Regions from separate parts of the Paenibacillus sp. sptzw28 genome, predicted to be linked through region 2. Evidence: riboswitches for the same ligand, from Rfam matches in the RefSeq annotation. Region 2 holds a riboswitch; each other region holds the start of a gene.
What was found. Region 2 has a riboswitch for cyclic di-GMP ahead of KZ483_RS05380 (MFS transporter). Riboswitches for the same ligand answer to the same signal wherever they lie in the genome.
Positions count from the first base shown of each region.

Region 1 (4,052 bases), 240 kb from region 2:
CGGATTTATGCACACCGTACTCATCTTCATAAATCTTGCTGAAAATCACTTCCGAAGGCCGGGACAACGTCGCAGCCTGCTCGGGAGTAAAGGGATAAGGCGTTAAATAGTCGTCCGTCCCGCTCAAGACCAAAATAACGTCCTGCCCGTTCACTTTACTCATAATATAGACTAATTGCACATTGTCGTTTTTACTAATGCGGTTTGCTATTTCATGCAGTTTCTGATAAGAGTCTTTATCTGTTTTGGCTTTATTGACCAAATCAGCCGTAACGCTGGCACTGTATGTATTCATGTTTGTTTTCAGAACTTGCTCAAAGCTGGGCAACAGGTGATTGTCGATAATGTGCATCGAGTAATAATAGAGCGTTAAGCTGAAGATGATCGAAAAGAGAGAAAGCGGTACAATGGCGGCTAAAGAAATTTTCTTTACGATGGAATCCTTGAAGCGCAGGGCGCTTACTAATTTGGTTGAGGCTGATTTCACGTAATTTGTCCCCTTTAAGAAATATAATAACTGTAGGCATAAATTTGCATAATACTGCAAATTTCAACAATTTTCGCAACAGGCTCAAAAGAAAACTGTAAAAAAAGAGTCTCCTCTTTCTTTACAGTTCCCCGGTCAGGAACTCATTGAATTGGCTTGACCGGCTTGTCCTCTAATTATATAGGAATCCAAATTCAACTTAATCAGCCTATGATTCTCCAGCATGGTTTCGCTGCGGTAAAAGACAACTGCGAACATATTGAATTCCTCCGGCATGACCCTGTACTCCAATATGTTTTGAAAATGTTGCTTGAAGCCTTCATGATTGAATCCCAGAATGTTGTGGCCGCTATCCAGCTCGTATTCCGCACAAAAGAAGCTGTATACCGCATCATCCATGCTTTTGGTGATAGTCTGCCAATCGGGTTTTTGTTGCAGAAAGAAGCTTTCATAGGAGTTGATACCGTAAGCGTGAATCCCTAACTCGGTTGTTCCGCATCCCGCGAACCGGAATGGATTGATTTCCACCGGTACGACGCTGCCTTTGCTCGTTTTCCGCACTTCCGCATGCAAAGGGAAATTGCGGAGCTCCAGCTTCTTGCCGATTTTGGATAAAAACTCGGTCAAGGGTACTAACATTTCCTGGATGACATGCTTGCTTGTATAATATATTCGGTCGCTTGTATCGCTTTCGTGCATAAATTTGCGTGCAAATACATTTAATATGACCGGTTGTCCATCGAAATCGAAATAAGCGTCAATGGCATATTCCGTACCGTCGATCCACTGCTCTATAATTACCTCGTTGGCATTGACTACGTCCTCCGAGTACATGTCTGCGCCTATGGTGAGGGCTTGCCGCGTAGAGCGGATTGCTTCTCTCCACTGACCCGCGTTCTCAACCCGATATACGCCGATGCTGGAATACCCGACCGAAGGCTTGACGATAACCGGGTACGGCAATTTGGCCGGATCGATTGAGTCCAATTCGTTCAAGTGTAAGCTCTGAAAATATAAATCAGGATAATCCGGCTTCATCAACTGACGGAAAGCAGCCTTGTTTTTGAAGATGCCGGCCTGTTGCCAAGCAGGGCGGTTCTGAAGATTTTGACCGAGGAGACGCAAAGATGCTTCGGAGTTGCACAAAAGAGGCTGGGGTTCATGGCTGCTTGTAAATCGGTGAAAAAAAGCTTGTTCTGAGAAACGGTTCAGTTCCGCTTCGTTAGATACGTGAACATCATCCGCTTTTAGAATGGGAACTTCGTATTTGCGCAGCGTTTGAGCCAATACTTCGGAGACATACGGTTTGGTGACGATGATCATCGAATCCCTCTCTCTTTATCGACGCGTGGACCAAAAGCTTTTATAACTAAAAGCGCCAGTGCCACAAGTCGTGAATTTGGTAACCCGGCCATCATAGTTCATAGAACGTTAGACCCGTGGCTTTGCGTCCTTGTTTTTCAACAAGTTTGCTTTTGACAAATTTCTATTCCAATTCCTTCCGACAACATCAATTATAATACCGTTTTGTCAGTACTATGTAAACATTTTGCCTTGCCGCTCGAATACTTCCAACTTGGACGAATGCTTTTATTCTACAAGTCCATCATCTCCTTCGTGGATAAAAATGCAAAAATCGCACACTGATTATATCGGCAATAAACATTGAAAAGATAAGGTGACTTTAAGTAACTTTGGGGTCACTCTAAGTCACCTTATCAAGCTGCCTATTCCAGCAGGATAGCCGACTCTCTATCATCAATGACATATGGGATGCCAAGATGATTGCTCAACAAGATGTTAACGGTGCCCTGAAACAACTCGATCTGAACAAGGTCGTGATCACTTTTCGTTCAATATAGGACCCGACAGTATCACTCGCCTGAAGGCTCATCACGGTCAGCAGCTTGATTGTCTGGATTACACGTAATGATTATTTTCTCGTCATAAGTGGTGAAGAAATAGATTTGGTTATTGAAAAGAAAGTTCCAGCAGATGAAGAAAAGGGTTTGTATATATGAATGGGATTTAACAACTGCTTAAAGGAGCTGGATAGATAATTTTCATTTCTTTTATTATTTTTATCGTCTTACCAAGGTCTGGTCATTTCAGCTAACGGGAGTTCAACCATTACACAGCGGCAGCCGGCCAAACGATCGGCTACTTTTTTAAGTTTTGACACCCTGGCACACATGTGACCCACCCCGCACGCCAACGGTCATTTTGCTGTAGAACGAAAATAAAGTAATAGACTGGAAAATAAAGTTGTAGACTAAGAAAATAAAGTTGTAGACCAGGAAAATAAAGTCTTAGACTAACGATGCATCATTAACCGAGGGACGGTCAGATTTGTTTAAAACCAGCGAGACTGAGCAATTGCCAGAGGTCGCTCTTTTGGCGAACCGAAGAGTGTGGCTGATTAGGAAACTATCTGCGCTTGGAAAGTAGTATTTGCTGTTGGGTAAAGTAAAATTCCGCAAAAAATATCAAAACAGAGCGTTCCATCTGTCGTAAAGTGAGTATATCGATATGGAGGCATTAAAGTGGATTATAAGGATTTGGTAATCAAGGCCATTACCTATATTGAGGATCATCTGACCGATCAGAGCTTAAGCACCAAGGTTATGGAGGCTGCGGGCTATTCGCCGTACCATTTTCACCGGATCTTCCTATCGGTTACGAGAAACTCCGTCTCGGAGTACATACGCAAGCGAAGATTGACACAAGCAGCATACGATTTATTTTATACCAACCAAAGGATCATAGATATTGCCATCTTGTACCGGTTCGAGTCTCAGGAATCCTTCGCCCGATCCTTTTGGAAAATGTTCTCCATCTCGCCTGGACAATTTCGAAAGCAAAGGGACATGAAGGACACGCTGTTCCGGGCAATGGAGAAGCTTCCTTTGGATGAAGTGGGGCTACAGCATTTGAATAAGAGCGTCTCCCTCGTGCCAGCTTTTGTCTGCCTGAATAAGCTACATCTGGTCGGCATGTCAATACCGGGTGTCAATTCGGACGAGGTCGGAAAGCTATGGCGGAGCTTTAGGCAGCGTTTGTTTGAAATTGAGCGAAAGCCGGATACGGAAGACATATTTTATGCGGTCATTGAACTTACAGGTAGGCAATGGGAAATCACGTATATCGCTTGTGTCGAGGTGGCTAGCGAGGAAAGTGTAGTTCCCTTGGGAATGGTCGCTAAGCTGCTCCCAGTGGTAACTTATGCGGTTTTTACTCATAAGGGGACATTATCGAGACTCAACGATACGTTCCAGTACATTTATGAAACGTGGTTACCCCAGTCAGGCAGCGTTCGTACGAATTGCCCGGAGTTTGTGCGTTACGACCATCGATATCTAGGACCGATGAACGAGGATTCGGTATTAGACATATATATTCCCGTTGGCTCGCCATATTAGGAGCATGTAACTCAAGGAGAGGAAGAGATCAAGATGAACAAAATAGAAGACATTGTTGAAGTATATGCAGGTTGCTGCGAGGTACAAATTACCGACAACGCATTGAGGTTGACCGTTCCCATGATCGTGATGTATCCGACAGATGC
Region 1 covers NZ_CP080545.1:916,717-920,768, forward strand. The annotation lists gene KZ483_RS04330 (methyl-accepting chemotaxis protein) at 1-487, opposite strand, end outside; gene KZ483_RS04335 (ATP-grasp domain-containing protein) at 623-1,810, opposite strand; cyclic di-GMP riboswitch class I at 1,886-1,971, opposite strand; gene KZ483_RS04340 (GyrI-like domain-containing protein) at 3,031-3,906, shown strand; gene KZ483_RS04345 (alpha/beta hydrolase family protein) at 3,940-4,052, shown strand, end outside.
Region 1: linked by a shared signal. The riboswitch ahead of KZ483_RS04335 (ATP-grasp domain-containing protein) and the one ahead of KZ483_RS05380 (MFS transporter) in region 2 are both predicted to bind cyclic di-GMP.

Region 2 (4,052 bases):
CTCCCGCATTATGCTGCTGCATCTGCAGCATAATGCGGGAGGCAATTGCGCTTGAAAGGCGCCAGCAGGCTCTGAGCCGCAAATGAATTGCCGACCAACCTCACAACTGTAAAAAGTTGCTCATCGCGCTACCTCCATATTACTCACAAGATGGAGGTAGAAGTATGGATCAGGCCGCTGCCTACTTCAGACAGGCAACCGGGTTGTTAACGAATCGCCTCGCGACCGCTCCACGACGCTTCGCCACGAGCCGGATGCGATTTCCGGGTAGCCGCTCGGATCGCGCCATACATATACATATACCCAGCCTTCACGATTTCCGTCGATATCGACGACACGCACGCGCTCGTATTCGTTTCTCGAGTCCCCCGGTGCATAAAAGTGCTCCAACTGATCCAACGCCGGCAGCCCGGATTCGCTTACGGTCATCCATTCACCCACGATAACGCCTGCAGCACGGCTCTTGGACAGCACAAGCGCGGGGTACGGTCCGACATTGTACAGCTTTCCTTGGACTGCGCCCGGTTCAGTAGCTATTAGATAAGGAGCGACAACATGATGGTTTGATTCCCCTGTTAACAACGTGCCATATACAAATAAGCTAATCATGGCCCGAACCCCTTTCATAAACTAAAAATTGTTTGAAGAGGCCGTCAGGCCTCCGTCGCATTTCGGTCCTTTGGAAGCAGTAAGGCAAACACACCAAGCAAAGGAAGGAAGGCGCACAGTTGCATAACAAATTCGATGCCTCTCGCATCAGCGACCCAGCCGAGCACGCCTGACCCGAGACCGCCGAGACCGAACGCCAGACCAAAAAACAGTCCGGAGATGAGACCGACATTGCCCGGAAGCATCTCTTGCGCATAGACGACAATAATCGAAAAAGCCGATGACAGAACGAACCCGGCGCAGACGACGAGCACAGCGGAACCGAACAAGTTCGCGTACGGCATCAAAAGACAGAACGGCGCCGCCCCAAAAATGGAAAGGAAAATGACGTTCCGGCGGCCATATTGATCTGCAATCGGTCCTCCAAACATCAACCCGATCGCAGACGCTAACAAAAACGCAAACAGCAGCAATTGCGCATTCGCAATTGACATACCGAAGTTATGAATCAAATAAAACGAATAGTAGCTAGTTATGCTGGAAATATATACATACTTGGAGAAAAGCAGGAATACGAGAATCACAATCACCCAAGCCATCCTATTCCGGGACAATGCTGCAGCGCGGCTTGCACGGGGTGCCCCGCCTTTGATGCTGGCGCACATCGTCATGTTGGCACGATACCAACCTGCTACGTAAACCTGGATCACGATGCCGGCTGTTGCCGCAATTGTAAACCAGATGACACCGAACTGCCCCAAAGGGACGAACAATACCGCCGTCATAATCGGGCCCAGCGAGTTGCCGATCGTTCCTCCGACTTGAAATATCGACTGCGCGAGTCCGCGTCTGTTCCCGGCGGCCATATAAGCAACGCGGGAAGACTCCGGGTGAAAGACGGCTGATCCGATGCCGATGGCGAAAACAGCGAGCAAAATGGCGCCGAGGCTCGACGCCATGGACAGCGCAACAATACCGGCCAATGTGAAGATAACCCCTAGGGGCAATATATTGGGCCGGGGATGAGCATCCGCCATTTTCCCGACCATCGGTTGCAGCAGTGAAGCGGTCATGCTCATGCAAAAGGCGATCAGCCCGATCTGCTTATACGTCAAATGCAGCGACTCTTTCAAAATCGGAAAAAGTGCCGAAACGGTCGACTGCATCGCGTCATTCAATAAATGCACAATACTGATGGCGATCAGAATCGGGAAAGCGGTCGACGCTACAGCAGGCACCGTTTTCGTTTGAAAGCCAGACATAAATCCCCCCCCCTCTCTTACTGGATTTAGTTTATAAAGAAAAAAATCCACATCTGATATTGCGATGATTTAGCGGTTACGGTCGACGACTCGACAAGCAATCATTCCGCCATGAGCCACGGTGAAAACGATATCGGCTGCGGATGCCGTCCGTTACAGACCGTTTGCATGCTCATGAAAGCTTAAGCCGTAACTTGCGCTCTGGGATGCTTAACCAGATGCTTCTCGGTATTTGAACATGAAAAACCCCCTATCTATCGTTGATTAAATATGAATAGACGGAGGTTCCGTCGTATTCGATAGCTGGCAGGCATCGTCGCATTATGTACCACCTTAGCCCCTGTAGCTTTGCGTCCCCACTTTTCAATGGGTTTGCCATTATCGCACGAATATTCAGATTTATTAATAACTTACTTTAAAGTACTTTTAAAGGGTAAATTCCATTAATTATAATTCTATCAATCAATTTTAACCGTAAACAAAAAACCTCCGTCCCAAAATAGACGGAGGCTTCCGTCGTATTCGGCAACTGGCTGACATCGTGGTCGTAGGTTAGTCCACATTAGCCCCTATAGCTTTGCGTCGCCACTTTTCAGTGGGTTTGCTATTGTCGTACGAAGTATTTGATTGTAGTAGTACCTAAAATTACCTTACAGTATTTATCGATGGAAATCAACACGTTTCGACACTTTTTTTACAGAAATTATTGCGAATTAAAAAGAGGGAAAAATATACTTTGTAGTAATACTTTCTCAATAGTCCTGCCGAATCTGAAGCATTTTTAGGTGAACTAAGCCTGATGGACGAAGCGATACCCTGTAACATGGACGCCCGATTCGAGTAAGTTTTTGGCGATTTCAATGGCCTTCTTGCGTTCCCCTGCAGCCTTGGAGCGAGGCACCATGAATGGAACTTCGGAAAGTCTCAAAGCCGGCCGGGTCGATCTCAACTGCGATTACGGTGAAGGTTACAGCATCTACACGTTCGGTCAGGATGAAGCGCTTCTGCGCTATGTGTCATCCGTGAACATTGCCTGCGGCTTCCATGCGGGCGATCCGCATCCGTGAAGCGGTCTTCCGTGCCGCGGCTGCGGGCGTCGCAATCGGTGCGCATCCGGGCCTGCCTGACAGGCTCGGCTTCGGTCGCAGGGAAATGGCAGTGACGGGCGCGGAGGTCGGTGACATCATCCTTTACCAGCTCGGTGCTTTGGACGCCTTTGTAAAAGCGGCCGGTTCCAGGCTGCGGCATGTGAAACCGCCTGGGGCCCTCTACCATATGGCGAATAAACGGCCGGAAATCGCCGAGGCGATCGTCAGAGCCGTCAAGGCATACGACCCCATGCTACACATTTACGGCCAGTCCGGCAGCATGCTGCTGGACGAAGCGCTCAGGCAGTCTTTAAGACCGGTGTCCGAACGAGACATTTTCGGGATGGCCGATTCGTTCATGTTCTGGCATTCGTTGTATGAAGGAGAGGATACCGCGTTGGTTCAGGAGGCTTTCTTTGCATATTTACTTGCAAAAGGTCAAGGGGCTGCGGTTGAACCTGTGTTGAATCACATCTCCAGCAATACACCTGCCTATGAAGAGCTGAGTGCTTTTCTTAAGGATTGGGCCTCGACTCAGAAGCGGGAACAGGCTCACCAGTTTACGAGTAAACAGAAGGCTACGCTAAAATTATTTCAGCAAGCCCTTTCTGAAATAGTCGATCATTGCGAAGATGATTTCTTCTATAACTGGTTGACTGATCGAAACATTTTCTCCCGCAGCGTGGATGATATTTTGAATGGGTTGCTAGACGATATGTCTTATACCCACACATTATAAGTAGGCAATATTAGTATGGGTAAAATCAAAATGGTATCAATTTCGATCACACCCGGCGAAGGTCCGATCTGGTGGGATAGCACCGGCACCCCTATCACTTTCAGTTCCTGGGAAGAGCTGACATGCAACTTGAATAGCTGGCTAGGGACCTTCCAGTCAATCGCGGAACGTACAAACAAGATTTTCAGATCTGTTTTGCAGATGAGTCGATTTACAATGGCACTTACGGGTTAATCAATTCCGGCGTTGCCCCGTCTCTGGCGAATCACATGTGTGAGTACTTGCTTTTTCACTCTGGATTAAAACGTCCGGGCCACCTTACGGAAAAAGCGTATCAGAATTGGCTAGATGTAC
Region 2 covers NZ_CP080545.1:1,156,831-1,160,882, forward strand. The annotation lists gene KZ483_RS05375 (gamma-glutamylcyclotransferase family protein) at 187-609, opposite strand; gene KZ483_RS05380 (MFS transporter) at 654-1,871, opposite strand; cyclic di-GMP riboswitch class I at 2,167-2,258, opposite strand; cyclic di-GMP riboswitch class I at 2,393-2,487, opposite strand; partial or broken gene KZ483_RS05385 (LamB/YcsF family protein) at 2,774-3,698, shown strand.

Region 3 (4,052 bases), 1.0 Mb from region 2:
CAAAAACTGACTTTATTCAACAGGTCGACGACCTTGTCCGAACACAGAAAGGACTGCCTCTCCGGAAAGTGTGGGAATAAACTGACCGCCCTGCAGCTCTTCAGGACAATCACTGATAGCATCATTCTGCAGCATCGCCAAAGAAAAGCGCACAAAGGGCTGCAGCAGGTCGGATTTACAACCTGCTTCAGCCCTTTGCCCCTGTCCGGCCTATGTCCCATTACTCGCTCTTCGCTATAACTCCTTGCCGCTTCGTTTATGTTCTCAAACTCTCATCGTGCGGACTCTTTCATCCTTCCTCTCGTCTTCTGCAAGCGCTGACTGAACAAGCTTCGCAATTTGGGAGCCAATACGTAATCGACACCGAGCTTGCCTGCGTTTACGCCTGCCGCGAGGATAATAAAGCCTAGAAGCGCCATCCACGGGTTTATGCTGATCGAGCCGGCAAACAGGTAACTGAAATTCATCATGATACCGAACAAAGCCGCTGCTGTCGTCAAACAGCCAATAATCAATCCCAGCCCAACCAGAAATTCGCCCCACGGCACAATCAAGTTGAAAATTTTGATATTCGGCAGTGCAAAATTTTTCAAAAACGATACATAGTTTGAATAAACCAGCTCATTTGACCCACTCTCCATAATCGGCTTCGCAATCGCACCTTTCACAAAGCCGCTTGCGTCGAATGGTTTCGCTGCAGTAATCTTGCCCCAGCCGGCGGTGAGCCACTGCCAGCCTACATAAAGCCGAACAATCGTGAGCAGTATCGCGGCGTACTTATTCTCCCTCAACCAATTCATTATCTTTCACCCCCTCCTGTCATAATCGAAGTAGAAACGGGCTGTCTACTTACTACAGCTAACGAAAGGAGAGGAGGATCGGTTTGCCGAAACCAAACATTTGTTAATATTCGTTTGTCGACTACTTCTTGCTGTTTCTCATTGCCGCGAGCAGCTTCACGTCCTCCTTGCCCTGTTCGACGAAGCGCCGATAATCCGGGGAACCAACGGGAACGAGCGCCATTTTCCCTTCAGCATTGAAATGAATCCCCCATCCGTATTTCTTAGGAAGCATGGATGCTCTTAGGCAAGGCATCGGTTTCTGGAAAAATTCGTCCCTGATTTGGGTCCCCTTCGCCGCCAGCTCCTCTTCGGGAATGTTTTTGTGACGGATATGCACTTCATACAGAAGGTCCTCTGAGGTGTATTTGTAGGGATGATTGGCGATCAGCTCAAACTCGATTCCGGGCTTCGTTCTTCCGCTCTTCTTATCCGGAGGCACGATGCCGTTCTCTGCGGGACAATCGGCCGCCACCATAATAAACGTATCGTAATAATTCAAGTCCATATTTGACACTCCTCAATAAGCAGTTTTTCTCATTATATCCCCCTTTCTTGACAATATCAGTCAGTGATTTTTGGATTGAGAACAAATCTATACGGTTTTAACATACTCTTTGAGTTCATGGCCGGCTGCGCTCTTGTTTACTGCTTTTTTTGGAAGCATGCAGCGGTCGGCATCTACATAGATTCGTTCAATATCTACCGGCTTGAATGTTTCATCAATTTGAGAATAAACCCATATAATAACCAACTCATCCGAAGTACTTGCATTTTCGAGCCGGTGTGCAATACCTGCCGGAATAAAAGAAGTATCGTAAGGTTGTAAAAGGGTCCGCTCCCCTTCGACATCGCAATAGGCGCTTCCTTTTAATATGGTTACGGATTCTTCTACATTATGAATATGGCAGGCTAATCCCAAGCCCGGCTTGAAAGTGGCTAATCCTGCAATAATTGTTTTAGGACCCATTTCCTTCGTTAACAGTTCATGAAAATGGACACCCTCAACAATCTCAAAAGGCTTGATATCTATGTGTTTGCTGATCATTGGCCCATATATGTGCTTTTGCATGTGTTTCACCCTTCCCTAACTTATACAAAGGTTAATCTAAGCAATCAAATTGAACTTCGCACTTACCATCAAAAGCATCTCTTCCGTCATTTTCCTCAAGTCGTATTCTGCCTTAAAGCCCCACTCTTGTCTGGCTGCGGTTGCATCGATCGAATTTGGCCAGCTCTCTGCAATCCTTTGCCTGACCGGGTCGACATCATAGCTCAGTTTAAACATCGGTATATGCTTTCGAATCTCCGAAGCAATTTCCTCCGGTTCGAAACTCATAGCGCTTACATTGAACGAATTTCGGTGTTTCAGTTTTGCAGCATCGGCTTCCATTAAAGTAATGATGGCATTTAATGCATCAGCCATATACATCATATCCATATATGTTTTTGGCGCAATATAGGAAGTATAACGCGCATGCTTAATCGCTTCGTAATAAATCTCAACGGCATAGTCCGTCGTTCCCCCGCCAGGAGGAGCAACATAAGAAATAAGTCCGGGAAAACGAAGCCCCCGCGTATCAACTCCATATTTGTAATAGTAATAATCACAAAGTAATTCACCGGCGACTTTATTTACGCCGTACATCGTTGTCGGGCGTTGTATCGTATCCTGCGCCGTATTGTCTTTTGGCGTCGTTGGCCCAAATGCACCGATTGAACTCGGGGTAAAGAACTGGCAGCCGAGCTCTTTCGCCACTTCCAATGCATTGATAAGGCCGTCCATGTTTAAATGCCACGCATGAAGCGGGTTTGACTCGGCCGTAGCTGACAGCAATGCCGCAAGATGAATAATGGAATCCGCCTGATGCTTTTTGGTCACATCGAACAGAGCTTTTGAATCTGTAACATCCACTATCTCAAACGGCCCTGTTTGAACAACATCACATTCGGTTCTTCGAATATCTGTAGCAATTACACGATCGTATCCGTAAATATCCCTCATTTTCATAATCAATTCCGATCCGATTTGCCCGAGTGCTCCGGTGACAATAATTTTCTTCAATGTAATTCCTCCAATTAAAGTCCAGATGTAACTCGATTTTATTTAATAATCCCCTTCTCTTTCCCCGCTTTTGTCCGCTGTGCCCGCATCAGCGGGAGTTTTCTCATCGCTAACGAGTGTTTGTTCGTCATTCACCTCCCTCAGGAATAAACTTGTCGTATACGAAAATTTAGACAACAAAAAACCCCACATCTACTTGCATACTCATTAATAGACGGAGGTTCCCGTCGTATTCGGTAAACTGGCTGGCATCATGGAAGAATCGTCCACCTTAGCCCCTATAGCTTTGCGTCGCCACTTTTCAGTGGGTTTGCCTTTGTCGTACGATATTTTAAATTGTCGTATACTGTCAAATCTATAAGTTTTTAATACGTTTGCAAATAGGACCTTTTAACTATTTTACAAAATAAGATTTAAGTTCAATTGCCTTAACACCAAAGAAGGCTGCAGCAGTGTACCCGATGGTAAACTGTCACAGCCCTCGAAACCCGCGTCTTGTGCCGCCTCTCGGCGCTTACTCCTGCCCTGTCGCGATGGGATTCTCGCGATTCGAAATCCAGTCGCTCCAGCTTCTTACTCCCCCACGAACCCCTACTCTTGAATAGTCCCAAGCCGAACGGAATGCTAACAAAAGGAAAAGTGAAGCAAGGTAGCACCCGGAAGGATGTGAGTGACAGCAAGCAGGCTCCAATGCTGTTGTTTGCAGCCTGTTGGCAGTTGTTTGCGTCTACCCCAAATGTTGACTCAAAACGAATTGCGCTAGAGTTGTGAAATCCAACTAAAAAGTCAAACTGTCAATAATAACTCCATGGCTGCACGTTCCTTATCCGCAATCTCGAGCAAAAGCTCGGAAACCTGGTTCAGTACCTGATGGTTCCCCGTTCTACCTACATGGTCGATCAAAGAAGATACGCTTACCCACAATGGAGCGATTTCCATAAACAACCAGTATGCCTGTACTACTTTCGAGTCTCCAAACAGATCCACGCATTCTTTTAGAAAATCCCGATATAGATTTCGAAACAAAGCGCCACCGGTTCCCGCCCTTTCCATTAATAACGCAGTCAAGCATAGATCTTGCTCAAAGTTCTTACTGCGAGAAGGCCACTTCAGGATTTCACTGCTCATTTTTATAATGCCTTTGTTCC
Region 3 covers NZ_CP080545.1:146,657-150,708, forward strand. The annotation lists gene KZ483_RS28980 (GrpB family protein) at 1-80, shown strand, start outside; gene KZ483_RS00610 (DoxX family protein) at 273-800, opposite strand; gene KZ483_RS00615 (DUF6157 family protein) at 922-1,347, opposite strand; gene KZ483_RS00620 (cupin domain-containing protein) at 1,435-1,887, opposite strand; gene KZ483_RS00625 (L-threonine 3-dehydrogenase) at 1,948-2,904, opposite strand; cyclic di-GMP riboswitch class I at 3,137-3,229, opposite strand; gene KZ483_RS00630 (BtrH N-terminal domain-containing protein) at 3,691-4,052, opposite strand, start outside.
Region 3: linked by a shared signal. The riboswitch ahead of KZ483_RS00625 (L-threonine 3-dehydrogenase) and the one ahead of KZ483_RS05380 (MFS transporter) in region 2 are both predicted to bind cyclic di-GMP.

Region 4 (4,052 bases), 2.3 Mb from region 2:
CGGCTTCATAGAGGCAAACTTCCCTAAGCTTGTTAATCAGGCGCAGCGCAAACGCAAGAAATTAACGGTGCTGATCTTGGACGTAAACGATTTCAAAGAGGTCAATGACCGGTTTGGTCACGAGCAAGGGGATCAGGCGCTTAGGCTTGTTTCCGAAACGCTCCAAATCTGTGCCCAGCGGGGGGAGATTTCGGGTAGATGGGGCGGCGACGAATTCATCATGATTTGTCCTTATGCGGACGACAGATTGCTTGAGAAATTACTGCAGCAGCTGCAGGAAAAGCTTCTTAGGCTTTCGGTCATTACCGGATTTGGCCTTTCGGTATCTGTTGGAAGCGCATCCTTTCCGGAGCAGGGCAATCAGTTAAGCGAGCTTGCTCATACGGCGGATAAACGGATGTACGCGGACAAAAAATCACGGAAAATGAAGCATGCCGAACCTGGGATGATGCAGGCGCAATAAATAGAGAGCAAGCCACTAAAGGCGGGAGCTGCAGATGCGAAAATTAAATATCCTTTCCGCAAGGCCGGGAGACAAATTGGCTAGCCCTATCTTGCAGGAAAACGGAAATATACTGCTCGGAGCCGGCGTGGAGCTTAATGAACGGTTCATCAAGCGCCTTAAATCGCTCGGAATCGATATGCTGTATCTCGATGATCCCATGACGGAGGATATCGAACCGACGTCGGCTATTCGCGACGATACGTGTAAGCTTGCCACAGCTGCGGTATTCAAAACGATGAATACTCTAATGGAACAGCCGGCCGCTAAGGGCAGAGCCATTGCTCCCGAGATGGGAAGAACTTTCCGGCATGTTTTCGGTGATATCATGCAGGACCTAATCGCCAGGGAAGACGTTCTGGTAAGCCTGACCAACATTCAAGTTGCCGACGGTTATTTGTTCCAGCATTCGGTAAATGTGGCTATATTGGCCGGTATTATGGGACTTGCCAAAGGGTATAACCGGACTCAGATGGAAGAACTGGGAATGGGTGCGCTGCTGTTCGATATTGGTATGACGCGATTGCCCAAAGAGCTGATAAATAAAATATCGCCACTTACCGCTGCAGAACGGGCCACGATGGAGAAGCATACGGAGGAAGGATTCAATATTCTCAGGGCTCAGCATGATATATCTCTTCTGTCCGCGCACTGCGCCTTGCAGCATCATGAGCGGTATGACGGCTCTGGATATCCGCGAAAGCTGAGTAAGGATGCCATTCATGAATATGCGCAAATCATCTCGCTGGCCGATGTATACGACGCACTAACTTCACCCCGTCCCCATAGACGACGATACACGCCGACAGAAGCGATCGAATATTTGTTTGCGGCAGGAAACACATTTTTTGATCTCGAGCTGATCCGGACATTTTGCAAGCATATATCGATCTACCCGGTTGCAACGACAGTACTTCTCAGCTCAGGCCAGATTGCCGTCGTGGCACTGAACAATCCGCTTGCGCTTCATCGGCCAAAGGTAAGGGTGCTTCGTGAAGCTGACGGAAGTCCGCCGCCAGCCCCGTACGAGATTGATCTCAAGGACCAGAACTGCCTGATGATTATTAAAGAAATGTAGGTAAACTCCACAACTGCATACATCGACAATAGCAAACTTGCTGAAAGGCAAGGACGCAAAGCTAAAGGGTCTAAGGTTCAATTTTGAACGAATGATAGCCTGGCTGCCGAAATGACCCGCCCATTCTGGGTGACAAAAGCGGCTCCGTGGAAGCAGCTTTTTTTATTTTAAAAAACAGCTTTACGAAGCTGCGTTTTGCCCACGCAAAACCCCAAGTGTATGCTTACGAAGCTGCGTTTTGCCACGCAAAACGCTTAGGAGGTCCCGAAGTGATACTGAATGCGCGGAATAAGCAGAGATACGGGGTAGAGAAGGCCACCTTCACCGAGAAGGCGCTTATACTCAGTCGGACGGTCGTCGAGAAAGACGGCTATGTTTCAACCGGGGTTCTGTCTCATATCGAAGGTGAAATGATGGAGATCGAGATGACGGAGTTCAAGTCGTTCGATCTGGGTAACCCAGTCGACTTGACAATCTATTCACCGGTAGGTATTCACCGGCTGCAATCGACTGTCATCGGCAGGGCTGAAGGCTCCATCGCCGTTCTTTTTCCGTCGCGGGCACTTGTCGGGCTCGAAGAGAAACGCGAAGCACCTCGCTTGGAGATCGGGCATAACGGAACGTTGAAGCGAACCATTTCTGAAACAAGAGAGCTTAAAGACGGGCCGGAGACGTTTGAATTTACCGAATCGATCAGTTTATATGCAAGAAATATCAGCTGCTCCGGTATCGGATTTATCGTTTCCGAAGGACCGAAAATACTTGTCAGCGAAGTCGTCGAGGCAACAATAATGCTCGGCTCGGAATTTCATTGCTCGCTCGAAATCATGCGCAGCGAATTCGACGGGGGGCAATCGTTTTATGGAGCCCGCTTCTGCGAACTGGACGCTCACCGGCAGCGGGCGCTGAGAGCGTTTATACTGCGTGAACAGGTAGCCTCCTACTATCGCAGGAAAGAGGAGAAACCAGGGAAAGAGCGCAGTTAGCATTTCAACCGATTTTCGAAATGCTTCGGAATGATTCGATTAATATACAGGCGCCCGAAGGTCATCGTACCCGGGCGCCTGTCTCTGTTTAATCTTTGGTTATCGATTCACGTTTCCTTATGATACAATCGGTAATAAGAAGGTAGAATCTGGGATATTTCACATCGCCGTAGAAGGGGATATCAGATGCCGGCAATAGTTGTGGCTATCGCTTCATTGTTATTCGCGTTCATGCTTGCCCATTCGGCTTACAGATACGGTATGTTTTTTGATGTGAATTTCTATAAGTGGGAATGGGTCATGATGTCAGTTGCGGTTGGATGGGCGGTTGCCGCAGAGACGGCAGGACGCATCCGGATTCGGCGGCAGACGAAAAGCCCGACTCTTGGATTATCGCCAGGCAGTTCAGCGCGTGCTTCCGTTCTCCCAGGCTGGTCATCCGTTCCGGCAGAAGCCTACGGCCCGGTCGCTATTTCGCTGCTTTACGGGTTATCTTTGTTGAATGAGCCCGCTTCCGTGCTGGGCACTATCGAACAAGCAATAAGATGGTCGGCATATGCCGCCTTCCTTATGACCGGGTATATGTGGTTCGGATCCGGACGCCATCCCTTCTTATTGGGGGCGGCGCTGCAGGCGGCAGGCCTTTTCGTTATCGGAGGAGCCTTGGCGGGGTGGATGGGGTGGATTTCGTTTCCAGAAATGATCATGTTCACGGGTGATAATCAATTATCCTCCGTCGGCGCCCGGCTTGCCGGATTTATGCAATATCCGAACCTGCTCGGGACGGTCGCTGGAGCTTATTTGATTTGGCAGTGGCTGCTGCTTGCCCGTGCCGGATCGCGTGCTGCGTTTATATCCGCGGCGGTGCTGGTCATACCGGCCGCGCTTACGCTTCTGCTGACGGAGTCGCGGGGCGCTTGGCTCTCGGCTGCGGCCGGCTGGCTTGCCGGTTTGCTGCTGGTTACGCGGCCTGAGCGGGTCAAGTGGCTTATCTATTCAGCCTGGACAGTGATAGGCGCAGGTGCGGCTTACCGTTTCGCCTTGGAGGCGGGGCTGCGGAGCGGAGGGGCTGCGGGTGCGGCGGGTATGTCAGCAACGGTTCTGCTGCTGGCCGTTCTGTTAACAGGTGCCGCAGGATTTGCCGTTATTCGGGCGGCTGTCTCCCGCCGGTCCGGACGACGGCTTGAAATTGCCGCATGGGGAGGCTGGTCCGGCGCGATCGCGGCCTTGGCGCTGATCCTTCCGTCTGTTATCCACGGGCGGCTCAGCGGTCATTTTCAAACAGCGGGCGCCAGGTCGATGTTCTACCGGGATGCATGGCTGTTATTTAGGGAGGCGCCGCTGCTGGGACGGGGAGGCGATACGTGGCGGATGCTGTTTACAAGAATCCAAACATATCCGTATATCGGAAACGAGGTACACAGCGGTTATTTGGACATGCTGCTGAATCTCGGACTTATCGGCTTGATCGTTTTCATTATCGGTC
Region 4 covers NZ_CP080545.1:4,933,998-4,938,049, reverse strand. The annotation lists gene KZ483_RS22660 (GGDEF domain-containing protein) at 1-463, shown strand, start outside; gene KZ483_RS22655 (HD-GYP domain-containing protein) at 498-1,580, shown strand; cyclic di-GMP riboswitch class I at 1,601-1,691, shown strand; gene KZ483_RS22650 (PilZ domain-containing protein) at 1,850-2,566, shown strand; gene KZ483_RS22645 (O-antigen ligase family protein) at 2,753-4,052, shown strand, end outside.
Region 4: linked by a shared signal. The riboswitch ahead of KZ483_RS22650 (PilZ domain-containing protein) and the one ahead of KZ483_RS05380 (MFS transporter) in region 2 are both predicted to bind cyclic di-GMP.